DNA from 4 places in the Streptomyces sp. NPDC104367 genome. Region 1 is predicted to be linked to each of the others. Evidence: riboswitches for the same ligand, from Rfam matches in the RefSeq annotation. Region 1 holds a riboswitch; each other region holds the start of a gene.
The links. Region 1 has a riboswitch for cobalamin ahead of ACZ619_RS03145 (cobalamin biosynthesis protein). Riboswitches for the same ligand answer to the same signal wherever they lie in the genome.

Region 1 (7,421 bases):
GCGCCTTCAGCGCGGCGTCACTGGCGAACCGGCCGGCGGCCACACCGGCCGCCCCTGCGGCGAGTACGGCGCCGACTGCGGCGGCCGTGACTTTGACTGGGCGCACCTGTCCAGTGTCGGCTCGGACTTCGGCGGCGGCCAGCGGAGCACGGGAGCACCCGAGGCGCGCAGGGGTACGCGAGCGGGAGCGGGAGGGGTCCGCAAGAGGGTCCGCGAGGGGTGCGGAAGAGGTTCCGCGAGCAGTGCGGAAGAGGTTCCGCAAGCAGTGCGGAAGAGGTTCCGCAAGCGGTGCGGGAGAGGGTCCGCGAGGGGTCCGGGAGGGCCGGACGCCGCCGGAGCCCGGGGACGCGCGGCGGGCTCAGTCCCGGCGCTGCCCGTAGCCCCGCAGGCGGTCCCCGGCCTCGGTGAGCTGCTCGTCCGACAGCAGGCTGGGGGTCAGGCCGGGCACCGAGGACGCCGTCAGCCACAGGTGGCACATCCACTCCAGCTGGGCGGTGCGGTCGTAGGCCTGGGCCAGGGACGTGCCGTAGGTGATCGTGCCGTGGTTCCGGAGGAGGCAGCCGGCGCGGCCGGCCAGGGCGCGGAGCATGTTCCGGGCCAGCTCCTCGGTGCCGTACGTCGCGTACGGGGCGACCCGGACGGTGCCGCCGAGGGCGGCGGACATGTAGTGGACCGCGGGCAGCTCGGGGACGAGGGTCGAGACGGCGGTGGCGTGGACGGCGTGGGTGTGGACGACCGCGACGGCGTCGGTGGCGCCGTAGACCGCCAGGTGCATGGGGAGTTCGCTGGTCGGGACGAGGGTGCCGAGGACCTGGCGGCCGGTGAGGTCGACGCCCGTCACGTCGTCCGGGGTGAGGCGGTCGTAGGGCACGCCCGAGGGCGTGACCAGCACGGTGTCGCCGACCCGGACCGAGACGTTGCCGGAGGTGCCGACGACCAGTCCGTCGGCCACCGTGCGGCGGGCCGTGTCGACGAGGTCCCGCCAGGCCTCGGCCTCCGCCGTGCGTACGTCCCGCTGCTGCTCACCCATGCCCCGATCCTGCCAGCCGTCCCGCCGTCGATCGCGCCGGGTGGCCGGAGACCGGGTCGACCGGAGACCGGGTGACCAGGATCTCGTCCGTGGCCCCGGGCGCCGGCCGAGAGCGTTCACGGCGGGCAGCCGGTCAAGGGGCCACGGGGCGCAGGGCCGTAAGCGGAATGCCGACCCTCCCTCATTGACACCACCATGCCCACCCCAGTTCACCTTCCGTTCACCCAGGTTGCCTACGGTCCAACAGCTGATGACCTCTAAAGATTGTCTGGGTAAATGGAAAGCTTCTCGCTGATCCTCGCGATTGTGGTCATCACCGCACTCGCGTTCGATTTCACGAACGGTTTCCACGACACCGCCAACGCGATGGCCACGACCATCTCGACCGGCGCGCTCAAGCCCAAGATCGCGGTGACGATGTCCGCCGCGCTCAATCTGGTGGGCGCCTTCCTCTCCGTGGAGGTCGCCAACACGATCTCCAAGGGCCTCGTCGACGAGAACGGCATACGTCCCGAGGTCATCTTCGCCGCCCTGGTCGGCGCCATCCTCTGGAACCTCGTGACCTGGCTGGTGGGCCTGCCCTCCAGCTCGTCGCACGCCCTCATGGGCGGTCTGATAGGCGCCACCGTCGCCTCGGCCGGCGTCGGCGCGGTCCACGGCGACGTGCTCGTCACCAAGGTCCTGCTCCCGGCCGTCGCCGCGCCCGTGGTCGCGGGCCTCGCGGCGATGCTCGCCACCCGATTCTCCTACACGCTCTCGAAGAACGCCGAGGGCGAGGCGACCCGCAAGGGCTACCGCGCGGGCCAGATCGCCTCCGCCGGCCTGGTCTCGCTCGCGCACGGCACCAACGACGCGCAGAAGACGATGGGCATCATCACCCTCGCGCTGATCGCGGGCGGTTCCATCGCCCCCGGCTCGAACCCTCCCACCTGGGTGATCCTCTCCGCCGGCCTCGCCATCGCGCTGGGCACCTACATCGGCGGCTGGCGCATCATCCGCACCATGGGCACCGGCCTGACCGACCTCCAGCCGCAGCAGGGCTTCGCCGCCCAGACCAGCGCGGCCACCGCCATCCTGGCCTCCTCCCACCTCGGCTTCTCCCTCTCCACCACGCACGTCGTCTCCGGCTCGGTGATGGGCGCGGGCCTCGGCCGCAAGGGCGGCACGGTCCGCTGGTCCACCGCGACCCGCATGATGGTGGCCTGGGTGCTCACGCTGCCGGCCGCCGCACTGGTCGGCGCCCTCGCCGAGTCCGTGACGGACCTCGGCGACTGGGGCACGGCCCTCGTGGCCGTCTTCCTGGTGGCCGCCAGCGCCACCATCTGGAAGCTGTCCCGCCGCGAGGTCGTGGACAGCAGCAACGTCGTCGCCGAGGAGCCGGCCGGTGTGGTGACCACCGCGATCGCCGCCGTGACCCCGCCGCCCGCCGGCACCGTCTCCGTCACCGACGGCCTGACGGCCACGATCCCCTCCCCCGCCTCCCCCGCCGCCCCCGCGGCCGGCCCGGCCACCACCGTCTGACCCCGAGGAAGAACCGACATGACAATCGACTGGGCAGCCATCGGCTCCGTCTTCGGCGTCAGCCTCGTGGCCACCGTGGGTCTGGTGACCCTCTTCACCCTCGGCATCAAGGGTCTCTCCGCCCGCGAACGGGCCACGGCCCAGGGCGGCTCCGCGGTCCTCGCCGTCACCGCCGCCTACCTCTGCTTCGCGGCCTGCGCGGCCGCCGTGGCCTACGGCATCCACCTGATCGTGGCCAAGGCCTGACCCGGGCCGCCGCGACCACGGGCCGACCAGAGCCCGGAAGGCTCCTCCCCGACCGGTTCGGGGAGGAGCCTTCGGCGTGCCACGGCAGCCCCACCGGCCCCCCGATGTGGGCCTTCGCACACTCTCCCCGCGCAGGTCAACGGCAAGTTGACGGGTCTTCCGGGGGCGTGGTGGACTGCCGAGGCCATGTACGGCGGCAAGAGAGGAAGCCGGTGTGAATCCGGCGCGGTCCCGCCACTGTCACCGGGGTAGGTAGCCCCGGGAGCCAGGAACTCTCACCGCCGGTCTCGTCGAACCAGGGCGTGGACACCCTGAGTGAGGACACAACGCCATGCGCGGCTGCCGTTCGAGGTTCACCACCAGCCCGGCCACCGACCCCACGGCCGGCTGAGCCGATGGGTGCCGATCGCGTCTTCGCGTACGGCGCCGCCGCCGGCCTCCTCGGGGATCTGCTGCTCGGCGATCCGCGCCGCGGGCATCCGGTCGCCGCGTTCGGACGGGCGGCCGGGGCCGTGGAGCGGGTGCTGTGGCGGGACCACCGCGGGTGGGGCGCGCTGCACACCGCCGTGTGCGCCGGCGGCGCCGTGGCCCTGGGGGCGCTGGCCCAGCGGGCCGTACGGCCGTCCGCCACCGCCTCCGCGCTGCTCACCGCCACCGCCACCTGGGCCGTCGTCGGCGGGACCTCGCTCGCCCGGGAGGCCCGAGCCGTCGGACGCGCCCTGGAGGCGGGGGACGTCGAGGCCGCCCGCGCCCGGCTGCCGCATCTGTGCGGACGTGACCCGCAGGCCCTGGACGCCGACGGGATCGCCCGCGCGGTCGTGGAGTCCGTCGCCGAGAACACCAGCGACGCCGTCGTCGGCGCGCTGGTGTGGGGGGCCGTGGCCGGCGTGCCGGGACTGGTGGGGTTTCGGGCCGTCAACACCCTGGACGCCATGGTGGGCCACAGGTCGGCCCGTTACCGGCGGTACGGGTGGGCCTCCGCCCGCCTGGACGACGTGGCCGGCTGGCCGGGGGCACGGCTGACCGCCGTGCTGGCGACGGTCGCCGGCGGCGACGCCCGTGGCGCCGTACGCGCCTGGCGGGCCGACGCGGCCGGGCACCCGAGCCCCAACGCCGGGCCCGTGGAGGCCTCGTTCGCGGGGGCGCTGGGGGTACGGCTCGGGGGGACGCTGTCGTACGGGGGGCGGATCGAGCATCGGCCCGTGCTGAACGGGGAGGGACGCGCGGTGGCGGTCACGGACATCGGTCGGGCGGTGCGGCTCTCGCGCCGCGTCGGCCTGCTCGCGCTCGGCGTGACGGTCGCCGCGCGCCTCGTCGCGAAGGGACGGACGGCATGAACGGCGGGGGTCTCCTGGTGGCCGGCACCACCTCCGACGCCGGCAAGAGCGTCGTCACCGCCGGGATCTGCCGGTGGCTGGTGCGGCAGGGCGTGAAGGTCGCGCCGTTCAAGGCGCAGAACATGTCGCTCAACTCCTTCGTCACCCGCGAGGGCGCCGAGATCGGGCGGGCGCAGGCCATGCAGGCGCAGGCCTGCCGCATCGAGCCGACCGCGCTGATGAACCCGGTGCTGCTCAAGCCCGGCGGTGAGCAGAGCAGCCAGGTCGTGCTGCTCGGCAAGCCGGTCGGCGAGCTGAGCGCGCGGGGCTACCACGGCGGGCGGCAGCAGAAGCTGCTCGGGACCGTGCTCGACTGTCTCGCCGAGTTGCGGGGCACGTATGACGCGGTGATCTGCGAGGGGGCCGGCAGTCCGGCGGAGATCAACCTGCGCCGGACCGACATCGTGAACATGGGGATCGCCCGCAACGCCGGGCTGCCCGTGCTCGTGGTCGGCGACATCGACCGCGGGGGCGTGTTCGCCTCCTTCTTCGGCACCGTCGCCCTGCTCTCGCCCGAGGACCAGGCGCTCGTCGCCGGGTTCCTGGTCAACAAGTTCCGGGGTGACGTCTCCCTGCTGGAGCCCGGCCTCGACATGCTGCACGGGCTCACCGGGCGGCACACCTACGGCGTCCTGCCCTTCCGGCACGGCCTCGGCATCGACGAGGAGGACGGGCTCAGGGTCTCGCTGCGCGGCACCGTACGCGAGTCCAGCACCGCCCCGCCCGTCGGGGAGGACGTGCTGCGGGTCGCCGTCTGCGCCGTCCCGCTGATGTCCAACTTCACCGACGTGGACGCGCTCGCCGCCGAACCCGGCGTCCTGGTGCGGTTCGTGGACCGGCCGGAGGAACTCGCCGACGCCGACCTCGTCGTGATCCCGGGGACCCGGGGGACGGTCCGGGCCCTGGAGTGGCTGCACGAGCGGGGGCTCGCGGACGCGCTGCGGCGCCGGGCCGCCGAGCAGCGGCCCGTCCTCGGCATCTGCGGCGGCTTCCAGATGCTCGGCGAGCGGATCGAGGACGAGGTGGAGAGCCGGCGGGGCCTGGTGGACGGGCTGGGCGTGCTGCCCGTCCGCGTCCGCTTCGCCCGCGAGAAGACCCTCACCCGGCCCGTCGGGGAGGCCCTCGGCGAGCGGGTCGAGGGGTACGAGATCCATCACGGGGTCGCCGAGGTGACCGGCGGAGACGCCTTCCTGGACGGCTGCCGGGTCGGACAGACCTGGGGCACCCACTGGCACGGCTCACTGGAGTCGGACGGTTTCCGGCGGGCCTTCCTGCGCGAGGTGGCGGCCGCCGCGGGCCGCCGGTTCGTGCCGGCCCCCGACACCTCGTTCGCCGGGCTGCGCGAGGAGCAGCTCGACCGGCTCGGCGACCTGATCGAACAGCACGCGGACACGGACGCGCTCTGGCGGCTCATCGAGTCGGGCGCGCCACAAGGACTGCCTTTCATTCCACCGGGAGCGCCCGCATGAGCACAGTGTTGTTGTTGTCGACCGCCGACACCGATCTGCTGGCGGCCCGGGCCGCCTCCGGCGCCGGCTACCGGATCGGCAATCCGACGCGCATCGACGTGGCCCAGGAGCTGCCCGCCCTGATCGACGGGGCGGACATCGCCGTCGTACGGCTGCTCGGCGGCAAGCGGGCCTGGGAGGACGGGCTCGCCGCGCTGCGGGCCGCCGGGATCCCGACCGTGCTGCTCGGCGGCGAGGCCGTGCCGGACGCGGAGCTGATGGCCGAGTCGTCGGTGCCCGCCGGGGTGGTGGCCGAGGCCCTCAGGTACCTCGTCGAGGGCGGGCCCGCCAACCTGCTGGAGCTGACCCGGTTCCTGTCCGACACCGTGCTGCTGACCGGCGAGGGGTTCGACGGGCCGCGGCAGATGCCCGAGTACGGGGTGCACGGCTCGCGGGTCCGCGAGGACGGCCGCCCGACCGTCGGCGTGCTCTTCTACCGGGCCCACGAACTGAGCGGCAACACCGGCTTCGTGGACACCCTGTGCGACGCCATCGAGGCGCACGGCGCCAACGCCCTGCCGGTGTACTGCGGTTCGCTGCGCGGCGCGGACGCCGGGCTGTACGAGATCCTCGCCGGGGCGGACGCGCTGGTCGCCACCGTCCTGGCCGCCGGCGGCACGCACGCCTCCGAGGCCTCGGCCGGCGGCGACGAGGAGGCCTGGGACATCGGGGCCCTCGCCGACCTCGACATCCCGGTGCTTCAGGGGCTCTGCCTCACCTCCTCGCACGCGGCCTGGGAGGGGTCGGACGCCGCCCTGTCCCCCATGGACGCGGCGATGCAGGTCGCGATCCCGGAGTTCGACGGGCGCCTGATCACGGTCCCGTTCTCCTTCAAGGAGCAGGGCCCCGACGACGTCCCGGTGTACGTCGCCGACCCCGAGCGGGCCGGGCGGGTCGCCGGGATCGCCGTGCGGCACGCACGGCTGGGGTACAAGCCGAACGCCGACAAGCGCGTCGCCCTGGTCTTCACCGCCTACCCGACCAAGCACTCGCGGGTCGGCAACGCGGTCGGCCTGGACACGCCCGCGTCGGCGGTGCGGGTGCTGGACGCGCTCCGGGCGGCCGGTTACGACCTCACCGAGTACCCCTCCGAGGGCGACGAGCTGATCCACCGCCTCATCGAGGCCGGCGGCCACGACGTGGAGTGGCTGACCGAGGAGCAGCTGGCCGCCGCGCCCGCGCGGGTGCCGCTGGCGGACTACCGGGAGTGGTTCGCGCAGCTCGACCCCGCGCTGCGGGACGCGATGACCGAGGCGTGGGGCGAACCGCCGGGCAACCTGTACGTCGACGGCGAGGACATCGTGCTCGCCTCCCTGCGGTTCGGGAACGTCGTCGTCATGATCCAGCCGCCGCGCGGCTTCGGCGAGAACCCGATCGCGATCTACCACGACCCGGACATGCCGCCGTCGCACCACTACATGGCCGCCTACCGCTGGCTGGAGCACGGATTCGGCGCGGACGCGGTCGTGCACATGGGCAAGCACGGCACGATGGAGTGGCTGCCGGGCAAGGGCCTCGGCCTGAGCGCCGGCTGCGCCCCGGACGCGGTCCTCGGGGACCTGCCGCTGATCTACCCGTTCATCGTCAACGACCCGGGCGAGGGCACCCAGGCCAAGCGGCGCGGGCACGCGACCGTCGTCGACCACCTGGTGCCGCCGATGGCCCGCGCCGACACCTACGGCGACCTGGCCAAGCTGGAGCAGCTGCTCGACGAGTACGCGCTCGTCTCCGACCTGGACC
Region 2 (7,421 bases), on a different contig from region 1:
GTGGCGCCGTCCTTGCGGCCCTCGCCCTCCGCGACCATCAGCTCCAGGGTGCGGCCGACCTGCTTCTTGTTCTCGTCCCAGGAGATCTCCTCCTGGAGGGCGACGAGACGCTCGTAGCGCGCCTGGACGACCTCCTTGGAGATCTGGTTCTCCATGGTCGCGGCCGGGGTGCCGGGCCGCTTGGAGTACTGGAACGTGAAGGCCTGGGTGAAGCGGGCCTCGCGGACCACGTGCATCGTCTGCTCGAAGTCCTCCTCGGTCTCGCCGGGGAAGCCCACGATGATGTCGGTGGTGATCGCGGCGTGCGGGATGGCGGCCCGGACCTTCTCGATGATCCCGAGGTAGCGGTCCTGCCGGTAGGACCGGCGCATCGCCTTGAGCACGGTGTCCGAGCCGGACTGGAGCGGCATGTGCAGCTGGGGCATCACGTTCGGCGTCTCGGCCATCGCCGCGATCACGTCGTCGGTGAAGTCACGGGGGTGCGGGGAGGTGAACCGCACCCGCTCCAGTCCCTCGATGTTCCCGCAGGCCCGCAGCAGCTTGCCGAACGCCTCGCGGTCGCCGATGTCGGAGCCGTAGGCGTTGACGTTCTGGCCGAGGAGGGTGATCTCGCAGACGCCCTCGGCGACCAGCGCCTCGATCTCGGCGAGGATGTCGCCGGTACGGCGGTCCTTCTCCTTGCCGCGCAGGGCCGGGACGATGCAGAAGGTGCAGGTGTTGTTGCAGCCGACGGAGACCGACACCCAGGCCGCGTAGGCGCTCTCGCGCCGGGTCGGCAGGGTGGAGGGGAACGCCTCCAGCGACTCGGCGATCTCGACCTGGGCCTCTTCCTGGATCCGCGCGCGCTCCAGCAGCACCGGCAGCTTGCCGATGTTGTGCGTGCCGAAGACGACGTCGACCCAGGGGGCCTTGGTCACGATGGTGTCGCGGTCCTTCTGGGCCAGACAGCCGCCGACCGCGATCTGCATGCCACCGGGCCGGCTCGCCTTCTTCGACGCCAGCCGGCCGAGGTTGCCGTAGAGCCGGTTGTCGGCGTTCTCCCGGACGGCGCACGTGTTGAACACCACCACGTCCGCGTCCCCGTCGGAGCCCTCGGGCGCGCGCACGTACCCGGCCTCCTCCAGCAGCCCGGACAATCGCTCGGAGTCGTGGACGTTCATCTGGCACCCGTAGGTGCGCACTTCGTAGGTCTTGGATCCCTGAACGTCCACTGCGAGGCTCCGGTCACTGCTGCTGGTCATGCATCAAGGGTAGGCGGTCGTGAACGGGGGTCCGTCTCGGACCGGTGTCCCCGGCTCAGCGGGCTCTGCGCGGCGGGGTGAAGACGTACAGGTCGAGGATGTCGGGGCAGGGGGCGACACCGGGGCCGCCGGCCCGGACCCAGGCGGCGATGTCCTCGGTGGCGTCGGGGTCGTTGACGAGGCCGAGCCAGACCGGGCGGGCGCCCGCGGCGCGCGCGGCGGCGGAGGGCTGGACGACGACCACGTTGGCGTGCTCGCACACGTCGAGACAGTCCGAGACGCGCACGGGGGCGCTCTCCGCCAGGCGCGCGGTCTGCCGCTCGTGATCGACCCCGGTGACCTTCGGGGTTCCGCAGCAGCAGTCGCGGCAGACCACGATCCGGCACGGTGCCGAGCGGCCGGAGGGGTGCCCGAGGGGGTCCTCCTCAGTCGGGCGTCGGGGCATCGCTCGTCGTACTCCTCTCGCACGGGGACCCGTCCCGGTTCGCGGGGCGGAGAAAGCGGATCACGGGGTGGCCGGGGCCGTGGGTGACCTCGGCGCGGACGCCGTAGACCTGTTCGACGAGGGCGGGCGTGAGCACCTCGGCGGGGGTGCCCTCCGTGACCGCGCGGCCCTCGCGCAGCACGAGCAGGCGGTCGCAGTACATCGCGGCGAGGTTCAGGTCGTGCAGGGCGATCACGGTGGTGACCGGCAGGCTCGCGACGAGTTCCAGCAGGTCGAGCTGGTGCTGGATGTCGAGGTGGTTGGTGGGTTCGTCGAGCAGGAGCTCGCGGGGTTCCTGGGCGAGGGCACGGGCGATCTGGGTGCGCTGGCGTTCGCCGCCGGAGAGGGTGTGCCAGGACTGGCCGGCCCGGTCGGTCAGCCCGGTGCGCGCGAGCGCCTCGGCGACGGCCGCCGCGTCGGCCGCCGTCGGGGGCGTCCAGGCGCGGCGGTGCGGGACACGGCCGAGGGCGACGACGTCCCGGACGGTGAGTTCGGTCTGGGTGTGGGCGTGCTGGTCGACGGTGGCGACCCGGCGGGCGGTGGCGCGGCGGCCGGCCTCGGCGAGCGGGCGGCCGTCCAGGGACACGACTCCGGCGGTGGGGGCGAGGACCCCGGACAGCAGCCTGATCAGCGTGGACTTCCCCGAGCCGTTCGGGCCGAGCAGGCCGACGGTCTCACCGGGGCGCAGGATGAGGGTGACGTCGTCGACGACGACCCGGTCGCCGATACGGCGTCCGACGCGGTCCGCCTCCAGGCTGGTCATGCCCTGCTCCGGCCGCGGTGCAGCACGGCCACGAAGGCCGGCACGCCGATGAGGGACGTCACCACGCCCACCGGGACCTCCTGCGGGTCGAGGACGGTCCGGGCGAGGGTGTCCACCCAGACCAGGAAGACGGCACCGGTCAGCGCGGTGACCGGCAGCAGCCGGGCGTGCCCGGAGCCGGTGAGGGCGCGGGTGGCGTGCGGCAGGACCAGGCCGACGAAGCCGATCGCGCCCGCGCAGCTGACCAGGGCGGCGGTGAGCAGCGCGGTCGCGCAGAGCAGGACCAGACGGGTGCGGGCGACCCGGACCCCGAGCCCGGCGGCGGCCTCGTCCCCGAAGGCGAACGCGTCGAGGGTGCGGGCGTACCCGAGGCAGACGACGAGGACGGCCGCCAGGACGCCCGCGCAGAGCAGCACCTGTCCCCAGTCGGCGCCGCTGAGCGAGCCGAGCAGCCAGAACAGCACGCCCCGGGTGGTCTCCGCGTCCGCCGAGGTGAGCACGGTGAACGAGGTCAGCGCGGAGAACAGCTGCATGGCCGCGACCCCGGACAGGACGACCCGGTCGGTGCTGGGGCCGAGGGTGTGGCTGAGCAGCAGCACCAGGCCGAAGGAGAGCAGCGCGCCGACGAAGGCGCCCGCCGACAGGGACACCGCTCCCCCGCCGACGCCGAGCACGACCACGGCGACCGCGCCGGTGGACGCGCCGGAGGAGACCCCGAGCACGAAGGGGTCGGCGAGCGGGTTGCGCAGCAGCGACTGCATGACCGCGCCGCAGACGGCGAGTCCGGCCCCGCACACGGCGGCCAGCAGTGTGCGCGGCATCCGCAGGTCCCACACGATGCCGTCCCGCAGCGGCGCCAGCCCGCTCTCGCCGAGGCCGAGATGGGCCGCGACGGAGGCCCAGACGTCACCGGTGGAGATGTCGGCGGGGCCGATCGTCACGGCCACGGCGACCGACACGAGCAGCGCGGCCAGGCCCCCGCCCGTCAACAGCAGCGAGCGGACGCTCACTTGGCGAACCCGAAGTCACGCAGACCGGCCGCGACCTTCTCGATCCCCTCGATGGTGCGGATGGACGGGTTCATCGCCTGCCCGCTCAGCAGGACGTACCGCTTCTTCTTCACGGCGGTCAGATTGCGGGTGGCGGGGTTGGACTCCAGGAAGCGGATCTTGGCCGCGGCGGTCTCGGCGGTCTGCTGCTTGCGGGTCAGGTCGCCGATCACGATGATGTCGGGGTCGCGGTCGGCGACCGTCTCCCAGTTGACCTGGGGCCATTCGTCGTGGGTGTCGGCGAAGGCGTTCTGCGCGCCGACCGCCCGGGTGATGGCGCCGGGCGCGCCGCAGCAGCCGGCCAGGTAGGGCGACTGGGAGTTGGCGAACCAGTACATCAGGGACACGTCCGAGGCGTGCAGTCCGGCGGTGGCCGCGCGCACCCGCTTCTTCAGCGAGGCGACGAGTTCGGTGCCGCGCTCCTCGACGCCGAACGCGCGGGCCAGGTCGCGTATCTCGCCGTAGACGGCGTCGAGGGTGAGCGGTTCGCCGCGCGATCCGTCGCCGCCGCTGTCGTTGTCCTTGCCCGCGGAGCAGTCGGACGGCGAGACGTACGTGGGCACGCCGAGCTTCTCGAACTGCTCGCGGGTGGCGACCCCGCCCTTGCCGAGGGTGGAGACGAACGAGGCGGTGACGAAGTCGGGTTCGGCGTCCAGCACCTTCTCGAAGGAGGGGTTGTTGTCGGCGAGGCGGGGAACGGACGCGTTGGCCTTCTCCAGGCCCTTCATCACCGGGTCGGTCCAGGTGGCCGTGCCGGCCATGCGGTCGGCGAGTCCGAGGGAGAGCAGGATCTCCGTGGTGCCCTGGTTGAGGGAGACGGCCCGCTTCGGCGCCGACTTGAGGGTGACCGCGTGGCCGCAGTTGTGGAGGGTCACCGGATAGCCCGCGGCGGCAGACGTCTCGGTGGCGGCGCCGCTCCCGGTGCCGCCGCAGGCGGTGAGCAGGAGGGCGGACGCGAGGAGGAGCGTGGGGATGCGGAGCGGGGCGGGGGTGCTGAGCACGGGCATGCCTCTGGGGTCGGGGCTCGTACGCGGAGCCTGGCCTACGGACGTCCCTGCGCGCCGGGGCGCGAAGGTGCCAGCAGGTCTTCGGACTCGGGTTCGTCCGGCCGGGGCGCCTTCCCGGTCTCCCAGTGGCTAGCGTGCCCCGCCCGTCCCCCTCACCGCTGCGCGTCAGTTCCGGATTCGCACCGGATTCCCTGGCCTCGGGTGTGGCTCGACTGGCTCACCGAGGCTATCAAGCCCGTCGTACGGTCGGACCGGGAGACCGCACCAGGCTCTCCAAGGGCGAACCCGGCGCGGACGACGGTGCCCCGGGCCCGCTCGGGGATGCCGGGGTCGGCGGGATCGGCGGGGTCGGCGGGGTCGGCGGGGTCGCGTGAACGCCGCCTAGGCCGACCTGACATGGTCGGCGCCCGACCGGCTGACCGGCTGACCGGCTGACCGGCTGACCGGCTGACCGCAGCCTGCGCTCCGACCCTGCCGGTCTCCCTCCTCACCTCCGGAAGAGGTCGTGCCTCACCACCGAAAAAGGTGGTGCCTCACCTCCGGAAGAGGTCGTTGAGATCCGTCTGCGAGATCTGGTTCTCGGCGTAGGAGAAGGTCCCCCGGTCCACCAGTTCCCGGGCCGCGCCGAGGAGTTGCGCGTACATCGCCCGCGCGATGCTGCCGCCCACCGTGACCCGGCGCACCCCGAGTTCGCGCAGGTCGGCCAGTGACAGGGCGCCGCCCGTCAGCCCCATGACCACGTTCAGCGGCCCGTCGATCTCCTTCACCAGCGTGCCGATGGTCTCCGCGTCGGCCGCGCCCGGCACGAACGCGCAGTCCGCGCCCGCCGCGAGGAAGGAGTTGGCCCGGCGGACAGCCTCCGCCAGCGGACCGCCGGTCAGCAGCACGTCGGTGCGGCCGACCAGGACGAACGGCTCACCGGCCGCGTCGACCGCCTGGCGTGCGGCACGGATGCGGTCCGCCGAGAGTTCCGGGTCGTGCAGCGGCCGGGAGCGGTCGCCCGTGAAGTCCTCGATGTTGCCGCCCGCCGCTCCGGCCGCGAGCGCCGCCGAGACCGTCTCGGCCACGGCCTCGGGGGACTCGCCGAAGCCGTCCTCCAGGTCCGCGCTCACCGGGACGCGCACCTCGGCGGCGATCTCACGGATCCGGCCCATCATGGTCGCCCGGTCCACCCGGCCGCCGCCGTAGTCGTGATCGGGGCGGCCCAGGGAGAAGGCGATGCCCGCGCTGGTGGTGGCCACGGCCGGGAAGCCGACGGCCTCCAGCACGCGGGCGCTGCCCGCGTCCCAGGCGTTGGGGAGCAGGAAGCAGCCCTCGCGGTGCGCCTCCACGAAGCGTGCGGCCAGTTCTCGGCGTTGGGTGTCCACGTCGAAAAGTGTGTCAGCCGGCACTGACAACCGGCCGCTCATCGGCTCCCGGCGCGGTCCAGGGCGACGCAGGTGATCACGCCCTCCTGCCCACCGACCGGCTTCCGGCGGTCTCCGCCTCCTTCGGGAGCGGCAAGTCGCTGCCGGCGTTCTCCGGTACCGAACTGGTCGAAGCCGGATACCGGGCCTGGACGAGAGGCGGAGCCGCATCCGGACGCCGGGGCGAGTGCGGGTCGGGGGCGGAGGCGAGTGCGGGGGCGGGTGCGGAGGCGGGAGTGTGTCCGTGGGGCGCGTACCGTCGTGCGGGCCCGGTGTGCGCGTTCGTTGTGCGACGTAGGAGGAACACCCCCGTGACCAGCCGAGTCATCCTCATCGCCCCGGCGATCACCCCCTCGCTGCGGCGGGCCCGCTTCGACGACGGTGACTCGATCGAGGACCCGGGGGCGGTGCGGCTCTCCCTGCCCGGCGCAGGACGCGCGGTCAGCTCCGCCAGTGTGCGCTGCACGGAGACGGCGGTCGCGCTCGGTCTGGACGCCTCCGTCGAACCGGGCCTGGCCGGGCTGGACATGGGCCGTTGGCGGGGCCGCACCCTGGACGAGGTCGGCGCCGCCGAGCCGGAGGCGGTCGTCCGCTGGCTGTCCGATCCGGGCGCCGCACCCCACGGAGGCGAATCCGTACGGGAGTTGTGCGCGCGGGTGGTGCACTGGCTGGAGTCGGCGGGCCCGGCGGACGGCAGGACGCTCGCCGTGGTGGAACCGGAGGTGGTCCGGGCGGTGGTGCTGCACGCGCTCGGCGCTCCCGAGGCAGCGTTCTGGCGCGTCGACGTCCCCCCGCTCGCGGCGACGGAGGTCACGGGCCGGGCCGGCCGCTGGAACCTCCGGCTCGGCCAGGCCGGCGTCGGGCCGACGGGCGAGGCCTAAAGCCGGGCGCCGGGCGCCGGAAAAACGGTGGAGCGGCCGCCCGGCCTCTTCCTAGGGTCGCCGGCATGACCCCCCAGCGCCGCGCGGCCGCCCGACAGGGCTGACCCGCCCCGATAACAGCCACGCCGGCGCCCACACCCGCACTCAAGGCCACGGCCACGCGACCTGACACCGCCGTGGTTCAGGTCACGTCACGGGCAGACGGACGCCGAGGCCCGTCGGCCGTCCCGGACCCTCAGGCGTCGCCCCCGGGTATCCAGCCCTGGCGGCGCAGCTCCGCCGAGACGTCCGGCGCCCGGTAGTGCTCGCCCTTGAGGACCTTGCCGTCGGCCCGGCGGGCGACCTGTCCGTCCGGCCCCAGCTTGCTCATGTTGGACCGGTGGACCTCGGCGATCACCGCGTCGAGGTCGATCCCGTGCACCAGCGCGGTGCCGTACGCGACGTAGACCACGTCCGCCAGCTCGTGCGCGAGCCGGTCCAGCGGCCCGGCGACGGCGACCTCGGCAACCTCCGCGGCCTCCTCGGCGAGCAGCTCCCCCCGGTGGGCGGCCAGCTCCGGGGACACCTCGGTCGGCGTGGTGCGGGCGTCG
Region 3 (7,421 bases), on a different contig from region 1:
GGGCGCGAGCAGCAGCCAGGGCACGGCGGGCCCGCCCGAACGCCGGTCCGCACGTGGTCGGCGCGGCGGCTCCGGTGGAGGTGCCGGCACCTTGGCAGGTGTGGTCGTGTCTACGGCACTCATCGCGCGCTCCTCAGACAGATCGAGTCGGGCCCGCAGCGGCGCGCCCCCGAAGGGGCGCGGGGAACTGCGCGGCCGGCCTCGACGAACCGGCGGCGGCCCACCGGCCCGTCGAGGCGCTTTCCGGAATCACCCGCGGCCGGGCCCGGCCCCCCGTGGCCCGGGCCCGGCCGCGGGCCGGCCGTCACGGGTTGTTGATGACCTTGTCGATCGCGGCGTCGGCGGCCTTGGCGGCGGCCTGCACCGACTGCTTGCCGGTGCCGATGTTCTGCAGCATGGTCTGCAGCACCTGCGCCTTCTCGACCTGGCCCCAGCCCGGTGCCATCGGCACGAACCAGTTGGACTCGGCCGCCTCGGCCGGGACCGCGGTCGCCGGGTCGCTCTTGAGCGTCGCGAGGTCGGTCTTGTTGTTGGGCAGGTTGCCCTTGGCCATCAGGCCCTTCTGGCCGGACGGGCCGGTGAACGCGTTGATCCACTCGGCGGCGACGCCCTGCGCCTTGGACTTCACCGGGATGGCGAGGTCGGAGCCGCCGAGGAAGACCGGCATGTTCTTGCCGGACGGGCCGGGCATCACGAAGTTGACGAGGTTGTCCTTCAGCTTGCCGCCGGTCTTGTCGTTCTTCGGGTCGGCCGCGGTCGCGCCCTCCCAGGCCGCGCCGAAGATCATCGACGACTTGCCCTGGCCGTAGACGATGTAGCGGTCGGACTCGTCCTTGGTCTTGTCACCGTGCATGTACTTGTCGATGACGGACTTGAACTCGGTGAGCCCCTTGACGGACTCGGGCGAGGAGAGGTTGCCCTTCCACTGGCCGCCGGACTCGACGGCGATGGAGCCGCCGGCGTCGTAGACGAAGGACATGGCCGCGTACCAGTCGCGGGTCGGCTGGTACCAGGCGCTGAACTTGTCCCCCTCCTTCTTCTGGATCTTGTCCAGGTCGGCGGTGAGCTCGCTGTAGGTCTTCGGCGTGGTCTTGACGCCGGCCGAGGCGGCGACGTCCTTGCGCCAGTTGGCGACGCGGCCGCCGGCGTAGTACGGGACGCCGTAGGTCTTGCCGTCGTAGGTCACCGAGGCCTTGAGGCCGTCGAGCCACTGGTCGGAGCCGGTGAACTGGGAGGCGTCGACGGGGGCGAAGGCGCCCTTCACCATGTAGCCGAGCATCTCGGTGTTGCCCATCTCGACCACGTCGGGGGCCTTGTCCGTGGCGAGGACGGCGTCCAGCTTGGTGTTCTTGTCGGGCCAGCCGTAGTACTCGTGCTTGATCTTGATGCCCGGGTGCTTCTTCTGCACGGCCGCGTCGGCGGCCTTGACCAGGTTCGGCCAGTTGTTCTGCGCGTCCACGGTGAGCCAGACGGTCAGCTCCTTGGCGTCCGTGCCCTTGCCGGTGTCCCCGCCGTCCTTCTTGTCACTGCCACACGCCGCGATGGAGACGACCATGCCCGCGATACCGATCGCGGCTATCAGCCTGCGCTTCACGCCACCCTCCTCAGGATGCCCACACACCCCCCGGGCCATGAGGCCGGGAATCTGGACCAATGGTGTAGACCAGTACCGGGAGCTTGGACCAGACCACGAAGCCTGTCAAGAGACCCAGAAACACCCCTGACCAGCTGTTATGCGACCTACATATGCAGGAACCTTTAAGTAAGAAGCCAGCGAAAAGAGCGGTGGCGGAGTACTCTCGTCCGCTAGACCAGTCGGCCTTGTGGACTAGACCAAAAGAGGCGGCGACGGTATACAGAAGGGATCACGACGTGACCCACACCCGGAGCCGGGAAGGCGGAGCATGAGCACCGACGTCAGCAGTGCGGAGAACGAGAGCGGGACAGCCGTCCGTACCGCGCGCGTGCCCAAGTACTACCGCCTGAAGAAGCACCTCCTGGAGATCACGGAGACCCAGGCCCCCGGCACCCCGGTCCCGCCCGAGCGCACCCTGGCCGCCGAGTTCGACACCTCCCGCACCACCGTCCGCCAGGCCCTCCAGGAACTGGTCGTCGAGGGCCGGCTGGAGCGCATCCAGGGCAAGGGCACCTTCGTCGCCAAGCCGAAGGTCTCCCAGGCGCTGCAACTCACCTCCTACACCGAGGACATGCGCGCCCAGGGCCTGGAGCCGACCTCGCAGCTGCTCGACATCGGCTACATCACCGCCGACGACCGGCTGGCCGGCCTGCTCGACATCGGCGCGGGCGGCCGCGTGCTGCGCATCGAGCGGCTGCGGATGGCCAACGGCGAGCCCATGGCCATCGAGACCACGCACCTGAGCGCGAAGCGCTTCCCCGCGCTGCGCCGCTCCCTCGTCAAGTACACGTCCCTCTACACAGCCCTCGCAGAGGTGTACGACGTCCGTCTCGCGGAGGCCGAGGAGACCATCGAGACCTCGCTCGCGACGCCGCGCGAGGCGGGCCTGCTCGGGACCGACGTGGGCCTGCCGATGCTGATGCTCTCCCGGCACTCCCTGGACCTGGAGGGCCGGCCCGTGGAGTGGGTGCGGTCCGTCTACCGCGGGGACCGCTACAAGTTCGTCGCCCGCCTCAAGCGGCCGCAGGACTGACCGCCGGCACCCTTCACGGAATCGGCATACGGAGACGCGAACTGCATCTTCCGCTGCACGGACGCCGTGACCTAGATTGCCTGCGCGTTACACAGGCGAACGGTCAGGGGACGGAGCCGCGGAATGTCGGATTTACCTGAAGTGAGACACCCGGTGGTGACACCGGTGCGCGTGATCATCGCCGTCTGCCTCGCCGCGCCCTTCGTGGCGATGCTGTGGGTGGGCTCGTACGCCAGGACGGATCCCGCGTTCATCGGGATCCCGTTCTTCTACTGGTACCAGATGCTGTGGGTGCTGCTCTCCACCGCGCTCACCGGCACCGCCTACCGGCTGTGGCAGCGCGACCAGCGCACCCGCAGGGCCGCGGGCGCGGACGGGGGTGTGCCGCGGTGAAGGACGGTGTGAACGGCGTCGCGCTCGGCGTCTTCGTCTTCTTCTTCCTGGCCGTCACGGTCATCGGCTTCCTGGCCGCGCGCTGGCGCCGGGCCGAGAACGAGCACTCCCTGGACGAATGGGGCCTGGGCGGGCGGTCGTTCGGGACCTGGATCACCTGGTTCCTGCTCGGCGGCGACCTCTACACGGCGTACACCTTCGTCGCCGTGCCGGCGGCGGTCTACGCGGCGGGCGCGGCCGGCTTCTTCGCGGTGCCGTACACGATCCTCGTCTATCCGCTGATCTTCACGTTCCTGCCGCGGCTGTGGTCGGTCTCCCACAAGCACGGCTACGTGACCACCTCGGACTTCGTGCGCGGCCGCTTCGGCTCCAAGGGCCTCTCGCTCGCCGTCGCCCTGACCGGCATCCTGGCGACGATGCCCTACATCGCGCTGCAACTCGTGGGCATCCAGGCGGTGCTGGACGTGATGGGCGTCGGCGGCGGCGACGGCACCAACTGGTTCGTGAAGGACCTGCCGCTGCTCATCGCCTTCGGTGTGCTGGCGGCCTACACCTACTCCTCCGGCCTCCGCGCACCCGCCCTGATCGCGTTCGTGAAGGACGGCCTGATCTACCTCGTCATCGCGGTGGCGATCATCTACATCCCGATCAAACTGGGCGGCTTCGACGACATCTTCGCCAAGGCGGGCCACGCGTTCGCCCAGACCAACCCGGCGACCGGCAAGCCGCGCGGCGCGCTGACCCCGCCGGAGGCGGGTCAGTGGACGTACGCCACGCTGGCGCTGGGCTCCGCGCTCGCGCTCTTCATGTACCCGCACTCGATCACCGCGACGCTCTCCTCCAGGAGCCGTGACGTGATCCGCCGCAACACCACGATCCTGCCGCTGTACTCGCTGATGCTCGGCCTGCTCGCGCTGCTGGGCTTCATGGCCATCGCGGCCGGGGTCAAGGTCACCAACGGCCAGCTGGCGATCCCGCAGCTGTTCGAGGACATGTTCCCGGACTGGTTCGCGGGCGTGGCCTTCGCGGCGATCGGCATCGGCGCCCTGGTCCCCGCGGCCATCATGTCCATCGCGGCCGCGAACCTCTTCACCCGCAACATCTACCGGGACTTCATCAAGCCCGACGCCACACCGAAGCAGGAGGCCCAGGTCTCCAAGATCGTGTCGCTGCTGGTGAAGGTCGGCGCCCTCGTGTTCGTGCTCACCATGGACAAGACGGTCGCCATCAACTTCCAGCTCCTCGGCGGCATCTGGATCCTCCAGACCTTCCCGGCCCTGGTCGGCGGTCTCTTCACCCGCTGGTTCCACCGCTGGGCCCTGCTGACGGGCTGGGCGGTCGGCATGGTCTACGGCACGGTCGCGGCCTACGGCGTGGCCTCCCCCACCCAGGCGCACTTCGGGGGCAGCTCCAAGGAGATCCCGGGCATCGGCCAGATCGGCTACATCGGCCTCACCGCCTTCGTCCTGAACCTGGCGGTGGCGGCGGTCCTGACCTTCGCCCTGAAGGCCCTCAAGGCCCCCGAGGGCCTCGACGAGACCGACCCGCGGGACTACACGGCCGACGCGGGCGACCCGGACGTGGAGGTGGAACTGCCGCCGGCCGTGGCGCCCCTCTAGCGGCGCGGGGAACCGCGCGAGCAAGCCACCCCGCCCGCAGCGGGCCGCCGGGAACCAAGCGCGACGGCGGCCCGCCGTCGTACACACCCACCCGCAGGGACATCGACCGCGCACGGGCCGTCCCGGGGTGCACGGGCGTCGTGCTGTCGACCCGGCGGACCCTGCGCGGCGCCCACCGGATCTACGAACGCCTGGGCTTCGTCCGCACACCAGACCGGGACCGGAATCCCCTGCCGGAGCTGCCGGAGATCACCCTCCTCACCTACGAGCTGACGCTCCGACACCACCGCGACACAACATCTGGGGGTGACACCGCAGCCCGGCACTAGATGTATGCTCATGCTCGCTGTCGCCGCAGGGGAATCCGGTGTGAATCCGGAACTGTCCCGCAACGGTGTACTTGCGCACATCTGTGCGCAGGAGTCAGTCCGAGGACCTGCCGACAGCACGCCCGGCCGTCCGGCCCGGGTGTTCTGACGTCCGGGCCTCGTGGAGTGGGCCGGGGACGCGACACGCGTGTGCTCGCTCGTGTGCTGCTCCCTGCCCTCCGCCAGGCCCCGTGCCGAGCGAGGGAGAGCCCCCACGTGACCATCGCGCCAGCCGACCCGGCTTCAGCGACCATCTCCGTGGCATCCGTGGAAGAGGACGGTCCCGGTACCGCGCTGCTGCGGACCCTGACCGAGCTGACCGCCGACCTCCCCGACGCCGACCCCGGCCGGGTCGCCGCCGCCGCGTTGCGCGGCCGGTCCGCGCGGGCCGACGAGTCGGAGTTGCGCGAGCTGGCCACCGAGGCCGCCGCCGGGCTCATCTCCGAGGACCCCGTCTACTCCCGGCTCGCCGCCCGGCTGCTGACGGTCTCCGTCCGCGCCGAGGCCGCTTCCCAGGGGGTGACCTCCTTCACCGGGTCCGTCGCCGTGGGCCACCGCGAGGGCCTCGTCGCCGACCGGACCGCCGAGTTCGTACGGCTGCACGCGGACCGCCTCGACGCCCTGGTCGACCCGGCCGCCGACGACCGCTTCGGCTACTTCGGCCTGCGCACCCTGCACAGCCGCTACCTGCTGCGCCACCCGATCACCCGGCACGTGATCGAGACGCCCCAGTACTTCATGCTCCGGGTCGCCGCCGGCCTCGCCGAGGACGACACCGCGCGTTCCGTGGACGAGGTCGCCTCGCTCTACGGCCTGATGAGCCGCCTCGACTACCTCCCCTCCTCCCCCACCCTCTTCAACTCCGGCACCCGGCACCCCCAGATGTCGTCCTGCTACCTCCTCGACTCCCCGCTGGACGAGCTGGACTCCATCTACGACCGCTACCACCAGGTCGCCCGGCTCTCGAAGCACGCCGGCGGCATCGGGCTGTCGTACAGCCGGATCCGCTCCCGCGGGTCGCTCATCCGCGGGACCAACGGGCACTCCAACGGCATCGTGCCGTTCCTGAAGACGCTGGACGCCTCGGTCGCCGCGGTGAACCAGGGCGGCCGGCGCAAGGGCGCGGCCGCGGTCTACCTGGAGACCTGGCACTCCGACCTCGAGGAGTTCCTGGAGCTGCGCGACAACACCGGCGAGGACGCCCGGCGTACGCACAACCTGAACCTCGCGCACTGGGTGCCGGACGAGTTCATGCGCCGGGTCAACGCCGACGAGCCGTGGTCGCTGTTCTCCCCGGCCGACGTGCCGGAGCTGGTGGACCTGTGGGGCGCGGAGTTCGACGCGGCCTACCGCAAGGCCGAGGCCGACGGGCTCGCGCGCAAGACCATCCCGGCCCGCGACCTGTACGGCCGGATGATGCGCACCCTCGCCCAGACCGGCAACGGCTGGATGACCTTCAAGGACGCGGCCAACCGCACGGCCAACCAGACGGCCGTGCCCGGCCATGTCGTCCACTCCTCCAACCTCTGCACGGAGATCCTGGAGGTCACGAACGACGGCGAGACGGCGGTCTGCAACCTGGGCTCGGTCAACCTCGGCGCGTTCGTGGCCGGCGGGGACATCGACTGGGACCGTCTGGACGAGACCGTCCGCACCGCCGTGACCTTCCTCGACCGGGTCGTCGACATCAACTTCTACCCGACCGAGCAGGCGGGCCGCTCCAACGCCAAGTGGCGTCCGGTCGGCCTCGGCGCGATGGGCCTCCAGGACGTCTTCTTCAAGCTCCGGCTGCCCTTCGACTCCCCCGAGGCCAAGGCGCTCTCCACCCGGATCGCCGAGCGGATCATGCTCGCCGCGTACGAGGCGTCCGCCGACCTCGCCGAGCGCGGCGGCCCGCTGCCGGCCTGGGAGAAGACCCGTACCGCGCAGGGCGTGCTGCACCCCGACCACTACGGCGTCGAGTTCACCTGGCCCGAGCGCTGGGCCGCGCTGCGCGCGCGGATCGCGACGACCGGCCTGCGCAACAGCCTGCTCCTCGCCATCGCGCCGACCGCCACCATCGCGTCCATCGCGGGCGTGTACGAGTGCATCGAGCCGCAGGTCTCCAACCTCTTCAAGCGCGAGACGCTCTCCGGGGAGTTCCTCCAGGTCAACTCGTACCTGGTGCAGGACCTCAAGGACCTCGGCGTCTGGGACGCCCGCACCCGTGAGGCGCTGCGCGAGGCGAACGGCTCGGTGCAGGACTTCATGTGGATCCCGGAGGACGTACGGCGGCTGTACCGCACGGCGTGGGAGATCCCGCAGCGCGGTCTGATCGACATGGCCGCGGCCCGCACCCCGTACCTGGACCAGGCCCAGTCCCTGAACCTCTT
Region 4 (7,421 bases), on a different contig from region 1:
GGCAGCCGGTGGCGGCGAGTGCCTCGTACCGGTCCGGATCGTCGAAGCCCTGGATGTCGTTCAGGTATGCGGCGCCGTGGGCGGCGGCGAACAGCTGTGTCGCGGGTCGGTAGGAGTCGACCGAGACCGGAACGCCCTCGGCGACCAAGTGGTCGAGTACGTCGGCCAGTCGTCCGATCTCCTCGGCCTCCGTCACCTGCTCGGCTCCCGGGTGGCTCGCGGCGGGCCCGAGTTCGATGACGTCGGCGCCCTCGGAGCGCAGCCGGTGCGCGTGTGCCACCGCGGCGTCCGAGGTCAGGTACCTGTTCCCGTCCGAGAAGGAGTCCGTGGTGATGTTGACGATCCCGACCAGGGACGGCCGGTGGATGCCCACGGGTGAATTGGGGGTGTGCTCAGTCATGGAGTCCGAGTTTCTGGTAGATCTCCGTCGTCACCGTCGAGAAGTTCATGGTCATGAAGTGCAGCCCGGGCGCCTCTTCGGCGATCAGGCGGCGGCACATCCGGGTGGCGTGGTCGATTCCGAGCGCCCTGACCGCACGGGGGTCGTCCTGTGCGGCAAGCATGTGCTCGGCCAGCTGGGTGGGGAAGGCGGCGGTGGAGAGGGTGGGGATGCGGTGCAGTGAGCGGATGGTGGTGACCGGCATGATCTCCGGGATGATCGGCGTCTCGCATCCGGTCGTCGTCACGCGGTCGCGGAAGCGCAGGTAGTCGTCGACGTCGAAGAACATCTGGGTGATGGCGTAGTCGGCTCCGGCCCGGCACTTGTCGACGAAGTGACGGATGTCGGCGTCCCGGCCGGGGGAGCGCGGGTGCATCTCGGGGAAGGCCGCGACGCCGACGCAGAAGTTCCCGGACTCCTTGATCAGGCTGACCAGTTCGGCCGCGTAACGCACCCCGTGCGGGTGCTCGGTCCAGGGGCCGAGCGGATCGCCGGGAGGGTCGCCGCGGAGGGCGAGGATGTTGCGCACGCCCTGGTCGGCGTAGTGGCCGAGGATGTTGCGCAGTTCGGCGACGCTGTGGCCGACGGCGGTGAGGTGGGCGACCGGGGTGAGCGTGGTCTCCTGGGCGATCCGTCCGGTGATGCTGACGGTCCGGCCGCGCGTCGAGCCGCCGGCACCATAGGTCACGGAGACGAAAGTGGGCGACAGTGCTTCCAGCCGGCGGATCGCGGTCCACAGGCCGGCTTCGGCCGCCGCGCTGCGCGGTGGCATGAACTCGAACGAGTAGGAGCGGCCTCCCCGTTGAAGGAGGTCGCGAATGGATGCCGCGCCGTCCGGCCTTGTGCTGGGCATACCGAGAGCCATGGGCTGATGCTTTCTCCGGGGCCGGGCCGGGCCGGGGGAACGCGGCGGACGCGTCCTCCCGGACAGGCGGGGTTTGTGGTCAGGAGGCGGGCAACTCCGCACGGACCGTACGGGCGGCGGTGACGAGGTTCTCCAGGGCGGCGCGGGTCTCGGGCCAGCCGCGGGTCTTCAGCCCGCAGTCGGGGTTGACCCACAGCCGCTCGGCGGGGATCGCCTTCAGCCCGGTCCGCAGCAGCTCGGCCGCTTCCGCGGTGCCCGGGACACGCGGCGAGTGGATGTCGTAGACGCCTGGGCCTGCCTCGCGCGGGTAGCCGTGGGCGGCGAGTTCGCGGGCGACCTGCATGTGGGAGCGGGCGGCTTCCAGGCTGATGACATCGGCGTCGAGATCGTCGATGGCCTGCACGATGTCGCCGAACTCGGCGTAGCACATGTGGGTGTGGATCTGGGTGTCCGGCCGTACCCCGGCGGTGGTGAGCCGGAACGCCTCGGTCGCCCACGCGAGGTAGGCGGGGTGGTCGGCGGCCCGCAACGGCAGGGTCTCGCGCAGCGCGGGTTCATCGACCTGGATCACCGAAGTCCCGGCCGCCTCCAGGTCGTTGACCTCGTCGCGCAGGGCGAGGGCGACCTGGCGGGCGGTGTCGGCGAGGGGCTGGTCGTCTCGGACGAACGACCAGGCGAGCATGGTGACCGGGCCGGTGAGCATGCCCTTGACCGGGCGGTCGGTGAGGGACTGGGCGTACGACGTCCAGCGCACGGTCATCGGTTCGGGCCGGGAGATGTCGCCGGCCAGGACCGGCGGGCGCACGTAGCGGGTGCCGTAGGACTGGACCCAGCCGTGCTGGGTGGCCAGGTAGCCGGTGAGCTGTTCGGCGAAGTACTGGACCATGTCGTTGCGTTCGGGCTCGCCGTGCACCAGGACGTCGAGGCCGGTCTTCTCCTGGAAGGCGATCACCTCGCCGATCTCCGTCTTGATCCGCTCCTCGTACCCGGCCGTGTCGATGCGTCCGGCACGCAGGTCGGCGCGGGCGGTGCGCAGTTCGCCGGTCTGTGGGAAGGAGCCGATGGTTGTGGTCGGCAGCAACGGCAGCCCGAGGCGGGCCCGTTGGGCGCGGGCGCGTTGGTCGTAGGGCTGCGAGCGGCGGGCGTCGGCCTCGGTGACCGCTCGGGTCCGGGCCCGGACGGCGGGATCGTGGGTGATCGGCGAACCGGCCCGGGAGGCCAGATCGGCGCGGTTGGCGGCGAGTTCGGCCGCGATGGTGTCGGTGCCCCGGGCGAGTCCCTTCGCGAGGGTGACGATCTCGGCGGTCTTCTGCTGCGCGAAGGCGAGCCAGCGCAGGATCTGCGGCTCGATGTCCCGTTCGAGGGCGGCGTCGAGCGGGACGTGCAGCAGGGAGCAGGAGGCGGCGACGTCGACCCGGTCCGCCAGGCCCAGCAGTGTGCCGAGGGTGGACAGGGACTTCTCCAGGTCGTTCACCCAGATGTTGCGGCCGTCGACGACACCGGCGACCAGCCGCTTGCCGGGCAGTCCGCCGACGGCCGCGAGGCCGTCCAGGTTGGCGGCGGCGGCCTCGGTGAAGTCCAGGGCCAGCCCCTCCACCGGGGCCTGGGCGAGGACGGGCAGGGCCTCGCCGAGCCGGTCGAAGTAGGAGGCGACCAGCAGCTTGGGCCGGTCGGTGAGCGCGCCGAGGTCCCGGTAGGCGCGGGCGGCGGCGTTGAGTTCGGCCCGGGTGCGGTCCTGGACCAGGGCGGGTTCGTCGAGCTGCACCCAGTCGGCGCCGGCCGCGCGCAGGTCGGCGAGAACCTCGGCGTAGACCGGGAGCAGCCGGTCGAGGAGGGTGAGCGGTTCGAAGTCGGCGGGCACACCGGGTGCGGGCTTGGCGAGCAGGAGGTAGGTGACCGGACCGACCAGCACGGGCCTGGCCGTGAGGCCCAGAGCGAGGGCTTGCGTCAGCTCGGCGACCTGCTTGGCCGTGTCGGCGGTGAACACCGTGTCCGGGCCGAGTTCGGGGACCAGGTAGTGGTAGTTGGTGTCGAACCACTTGGTCATCTCCAGCGGCGCGACGTCCTGCGTGCCGCGGGCCATGGCGAAGTAGCCGTCGAGGGCGTCGGCGCCGACGGCGTCCCGGTGCCGCTCGGGGATCGCGCCGACCATGACGGTGGTGTCCAGGACGTGGTCGTAGTACGAGAAGTCGCCGGTCGGGACCTCGTGGATGCCGGCGTCGGCGAGTCGGCGCCAGTTGGCCGCGCGCAGTTCGGCTGCCGTGGTCCGGAGGGCGTCTGCGCTGACGCGGCCCTTCCAGTAGTTCTCGATCGCCTTCTTCAGTTCCCGGTCCGGTCCCTGGCGGGGGTAGCCGTACACGGTGGCCCGGACTGCCGCGGCTGCGGACTTGGTGGTCACGGAGATCTCCTTCGCGAGACGATTCCCTGAGATCCCGGCGACGGGACGAGAGCGCGAAGGGTGACGGAACCGGGCGGAGACAGCCCATGGCCGCCCGCTCGGTATGTACGCCGACCCGCCCACGAGGTCACCGGGATGTCCGCGCGCGGAGTCGTCCGCACACGGGCAGGTGGCAGGTCTTCGGACTCACGGGCACGCCCTCCTTCGTCAGGAGGACACCTACTGGCCGTCGCTTCCCAGACCCCGTACGTCGGGTCCAGTGCGTATGACGGCGGTCGTTCCCGCTCACCGCTGCGGGGCAGTCCCGGATTCCCACCGGGTTCCCTCTTACGACGCATCCCGCCTGGCGGACGGGGCGAACCAGCTGCACCGGCCAGCCTACGGGGACGGTGGCGAGTACGGAGGGTCACGTCCATCATTCGGATGGTGAGCCGAGACACGCGGGTGACCAGGTGTGAAACCGGCGACGGGCGGGAAGACGCCGCCGGCCCGCCCGTTTCCCCGGCCTCCATACCTCCGCTTCCTGCCGGCCGTCCCCGCCGACGGCTGTCGGACAGCAGGCGCCTTCACCCGAATGAGGGCTGTTGTCAGCACGCTCGAACGCTCGAACGGCGATCCCGCGCAGTGACCGCATCACCGCATCACCGCATCGTCGGAATCATCGGAATCGTCGTATGCGCTGTACCAGTTACCGTCGGCAGGTGCGTACTCGGCGCCGATCGCGGGGAGGGCGTGGGCGGCGTCACCGGCGACGGAGACGATGACACCGGGGGTGCTTCGGACCGAGGGGTCGATGAGCCCCGCTCACGGCTTTCGGGGAGGCGATGCGGGTGCGTCGGCCGCCGGTGACAGGCCCGATGCCGACGAGGGCGGGGCCGGCGTCGGTGAGCAGTTGCCGGACAGCTCCGCGGCCGACGGGAATGCGCCTGGGCCGCACGACGAGGTCGGCGCAAGGACGAGGCCTCCGCGTACGACGGCTTGGGGTCGGGGTTGCGCCACAGGAACTCGGGGTGGTCGGGCAGGACGTCACCGGGCTTGGTGAGAGGGTTGCCGCGCGGGTGCATCACTGAGCGGCCTCCTGGGCCACGAGGGCGATGGAACGCTGGCCGACCAGGCCTATCGCTCCATCTCCGACCGTCTGGTGACCCTCCGGATCCGCCCCGGCGAGCCCGTCAACGACGAGCGGATCGCCGCCGAACTCGGCTTCGGGCGCACGCCCGTCAGGGAAGCCCTCAAGCGGCTGGAACACGAGCGGCTCATCGTCGCCCACCCCCCGCGCGGAACCTTCGCCACCGAGGTGCAGATCGCCGGCCTCGGACACATCTCGGAAGTCCGCAAGCGGCTCGAACCCCTCGCGGCGGGCATCGCGGCCCGACGTGCCGGCGAGGACGACCGCGCCGGCCTCGAAGGGCTGCTGCCGGGCCTGGCCGGCCACGATCCGCAGCGTCATCTGACGCCCGGCCCGTCCGCGGCAGGGGCCTGCGCCGGTCCAGGGCACGGACCTGCCGGCGGCACGCGTCCCGCGCGTCAGTGTGCCGCGCCCCGTGAGTCCTCCGGGCGCATGCGCGGCCTGCCCGCCAGGCTGGCCCACAGATGCGGAGCGATGTCGTCCTCGGGGAGCTGGGCGATCATGTAGCGGACGCAGCGCTCGATCTTGACCCGCCACAGGCGGGCCGCCTCGTTCCCGTCGGCGTCGCACAGCGCGTCGTGGACGGCCGTGTCCTCGTCGGCGATGGTGTCGCAGGCCTGGCTGTAGTTCATGTCCAGGACCGTGACGAACATCCGCAGCCGGGCCGTGAGGCGTTCGAAGGTCGTCGCGGCCTGCGGCAGATCCGCGATCCGGGCGAGGGCGTCCTGGTACCTCAAGTCGTCCTCGCGGATGCGGAGATGGTCGTTGTCCCGGGCGGCAGCCCGGACCTCCGCCAGTGCCGCCGAGGCCGGGGCGAGGTTGTCCCGGCCCAGCATGGCGATGCGGCGCATGAGCAGCGCGCCGAGGCTCGCGCGCAGTGCGTAGAGATCGAGCACGTCCTTCGCCGTGACGGCGGGCACCGCGGTCGCTCCGCCGGGCAGCAGGTCGAGCATGCCCTCCTCGGCCAGAGCGTGCAGGCCCGCGCGGATCCTCCGGCGTGACAGGCCGAGGCGGAGAGCGAGCGGAGCCTCCCGGACGCGGTCCCCCGGCCGGTGGCCCCCGGTGAGGAGGGACTCACGCAGCAGACCGACGACCGGATCCGCCGTGAGCGGGGCACCGGGCGGGACGTCGGAGGATGTGATCCGCACCGCGATTCCCGGGGCGCGCGGGTCGGGGGCGCGCACATCTTGGGCGTTCGAGTCACTGTCAGGCCCGCAGATGGCCGGACTGTCGTACGACGGACGCGGAGCGGCGATGCGGGTGAAGGCGGCTGCGGTAGGGGTCCATGTGCTCGACCAGGTCAGCAGCGCGTCCCGCAGCCGGGGCAGGCCGGGTGTGACCCCGTGGGGGAGCCGGGCCCGGGCGGCGAGCAGCCGCCGGGCCTCGGCGGTCCACTCCTCGGGGCTGGGCGCGTGGTGCCAGCGCGGCCGCGAGGACAGGGACGCACCTGATCGGTCCAGGTCCGCGCACGCCTGGGCGCTCACGCCGTACGCCAGGAGGTGGACCCGGGCTCCGCCCACCGCGGCGGGCCGCACCTGTTCCATGAACGCGTCCAGCGCGCAGTGGTCCGACCCTTCGGCGCCGTGCTGCCGGCCCCTGAGGGACGCGAAGGCGGAGGCCACGGCCAGTACGTGAGAGGCCTCCCGGTCCTGCCCGAACAGCCGGTCCGCGAGGGGAGCCGCGGAGGTGTCCGCGGACCGGCTCCGCCCCGAGCGGGCCGTCACCGCGAGCACACACAGGGGCGGGGCGACGAGCAGACCGACGGCCTCCTCGGCGTGGTCCGGCAGGGACCAGGCCCGGCATGGTGTGACGGCGGCACGGTCCTCCCGCTGGACGTGGTAGGCGCGCCAGATGCGGTTCACGGTGCTCTGGCTCAGGCCGGTCTCGGCCGCCATGGAACGGGTCGACCAGGCCTGTTTCCCGCCGTTCGGGGGCGGGGTCAGGGTGCGGACGAGAACGTGGGCGACGGTGTCGTCGTCGGCCGTGGGGGGCCGGCCGGGACGAGACTGTTCGTCCAGCCCGGCCAGGCGCTCGGCGAGGAAGCGGGCGCGCCACTTGCCGACCATGTCACGGGAGACGCCGAGGCGCCTGGCCACGTCGCTGTTGGTGGGCTCCTCCGCGCAGGCCAGGACGATCTGCGCGCGCAGTACCCGGGCCTGTGAGCAGGTGCGACTGCGCGTCCACTGGAGCAGGGCGACCCGTTCGTCCTCGGTGAGGACCACGGCGTCGCGGGGACGGCCGACCATGACCGTAATCGTAGCCGAACTTCTGACTCGGGGGGCTTTTGGAACCCGCCGCGACGACGGGGGCATTGTTGGCCGCTCCCCGGCTTCACATACTTCGTTGCCATCCGGCGGCCACGTCGCCGGCGTCCCCAGGAAACCGTGAGTTCGCCTCTGGCGGGCCCGGGCCGAGACTCTCGCCGGGCAGCACTCGCACCACCGGAACCGCAGGTTCCGTACCCGGCCCGCCAAAGCCGCGGCGGCAACCGGCAGCCCGGCACTCATGCCACGACATCAACCCCGACCTGGCCCGGACCTATCCTCGAAGAGAGGGTCCGGGTACCGCTCCCGGAGGCTGTGATGAACGA

Region 2: linked by a shared signal. The riboswitch ahead of ACZ619_RS29435 (ABC transporter substrate-binding protein) and the one ahead of ACZ619_RS03145 (cobalamin biosynthesis protein) in region 1 are both predicted to bind cobalamin.
Region 3: linked by a shared signal. The riboswitch ahead of ACZ619_RS17195 (ribonucleoside-diphosphate reductase subunit alpha) and the one ahead of ACZ619_RS03145 (cobalamin biosynthesis protein) in region 1 are both predicted to bind cobalamin.
Region 4: linked by a shared signal. The riboswitch ahead of metE (5-methyltetrahydropteroyltriglutamate--homocysteine S-methyltransferase) and the one ahead of ACZ619_RS03145 (cobalamin biosynthesis protein) in region 1 are both predicted to bind cobalamin.

The regions. Positions count from the first base shown of each region.
Region 1 is NZ_JBVJND010000002.1:70,072-77,492, forward strand. Features, by position in the region: gene ACZ619_RS03125 (alpha/beta hydrolase) at 1-106, opposite strand, end outside; gene ACZ619_RS03130 (class II aldolase/adducin family protein) at 359-1,030, opposite strand; gene ACZ619_RS03135 (inorganic phosphate transporter) at 1,307-2,551, shown strand; gene ACZ619_RS03140 (hypothetical protein) at 2,570-2,797, shown strand; cobalamin riboswitch at 2,952-3,091, shown strand; gene ACZ619_RS03145 (cobalamin biosynthesis protein) at 3,193-4,134, shown strand; gene ACZ619_RS03150 (cobyric acid synthase) at 4,131-5,642, shown strand; gene cobN (cobaltochelatase subunit CobN) at 5,639-7,421, shown strand, end outside.
Region 2 is NZ_JBVJND010000022.1:50,531-57,951, reverse strand. Features, by position in the region: gene miaB (tRNA (N6-isopentenyl adenosine(37)-C2)-methylthiotransferase MiaB) at 1-1,241, opposite strand, end outside; gene ACZ619_RS29450 ((2Fe-2S) ferredoxin domain-containing protein) at 1,297-1,686, opposite strand; gene ACZ619_RS29445 (ABC transporter ATP-binding protein) at 1,667-2,488, opposite strand; gene ACZ619_RS29440 (FecCD family ABC transporter permease) at 2,485-3,498, opposite strand; gene ACZ619_RS29435 (ABC transporter substrate-binding protein) at 3,495-4,544, opposite strand; cobalamin riboswitch at 4,600-4,776, opposite strand; gene ACZ619_RS29430 (isocitrate lyase/PEP mutase family protein) at 5,078-5,911, opposite strand; gene ACZ619_RS29425 (histidine phosphatase family protein) at 6,262-6,831, shown strand; gene ACZ619_RS29420 (pyrophosphohydrolase domain-containing protein) at 7,067-7,421, opposite strand, start outside.
Region 3 is NZ_JBVJND010000010.1:102,932-110,352, reverse strand. Features, by position in the region: gene ACZ619_RS17225 (carbohydrate ABC transporter permease) at 1-123, opposite strand, end outside; gene ACZ619_RS17220 (extracellular solute-binding protein) at 305-1,594, opposite strand; gene ACZ619_RS17215 (GntR family transcriptional regulator) at 1,905-2,669, shown strand; gene ACZ619_RS17210 (DUF3311 domain-containing protein) at 2,793-3,062, shown strand; gene mctP (monocarboxylate uptake permease MctP) at 3,059-4,681, shown strand; partial or broken gene ACZ619_RS17200 (hypothetical protein) at 4,774-5,010, shown strand; cobalamin riboswitch at 5,015-5,139, shown strand; gene ACZ619_RS17195 (ribonucleoside-diphosphate reductase subunit alpha) at 5,266-7,421, shown strand, end outside.
Region 4 is NZ_JBVJND010000020.1:175,336-182,756, forward strand. Features, by position in the region: gene folP (dihydropteroate synthase) at 1-400, opposite strand, end outside; gene metF (methylenetetrahydrofolate reductase [NAD(P)H]) at 393-1,304, opposite strand; gene metE (5-methyltetrahydropteroyltriglutamate--homocysteine S-methyltransferase) at 1,384-3,702, opposite strand; cobalamin riboswitch at 3,857-4,082, opposite strand; gene ACZ619_RS28310 (GntR family transcriptional regulator) at 4,844-5,338, shown strand; gene ACZ619_RS28315 (helix-turn-helix domain-containing protein) at 5,230-7,077, opposite strand.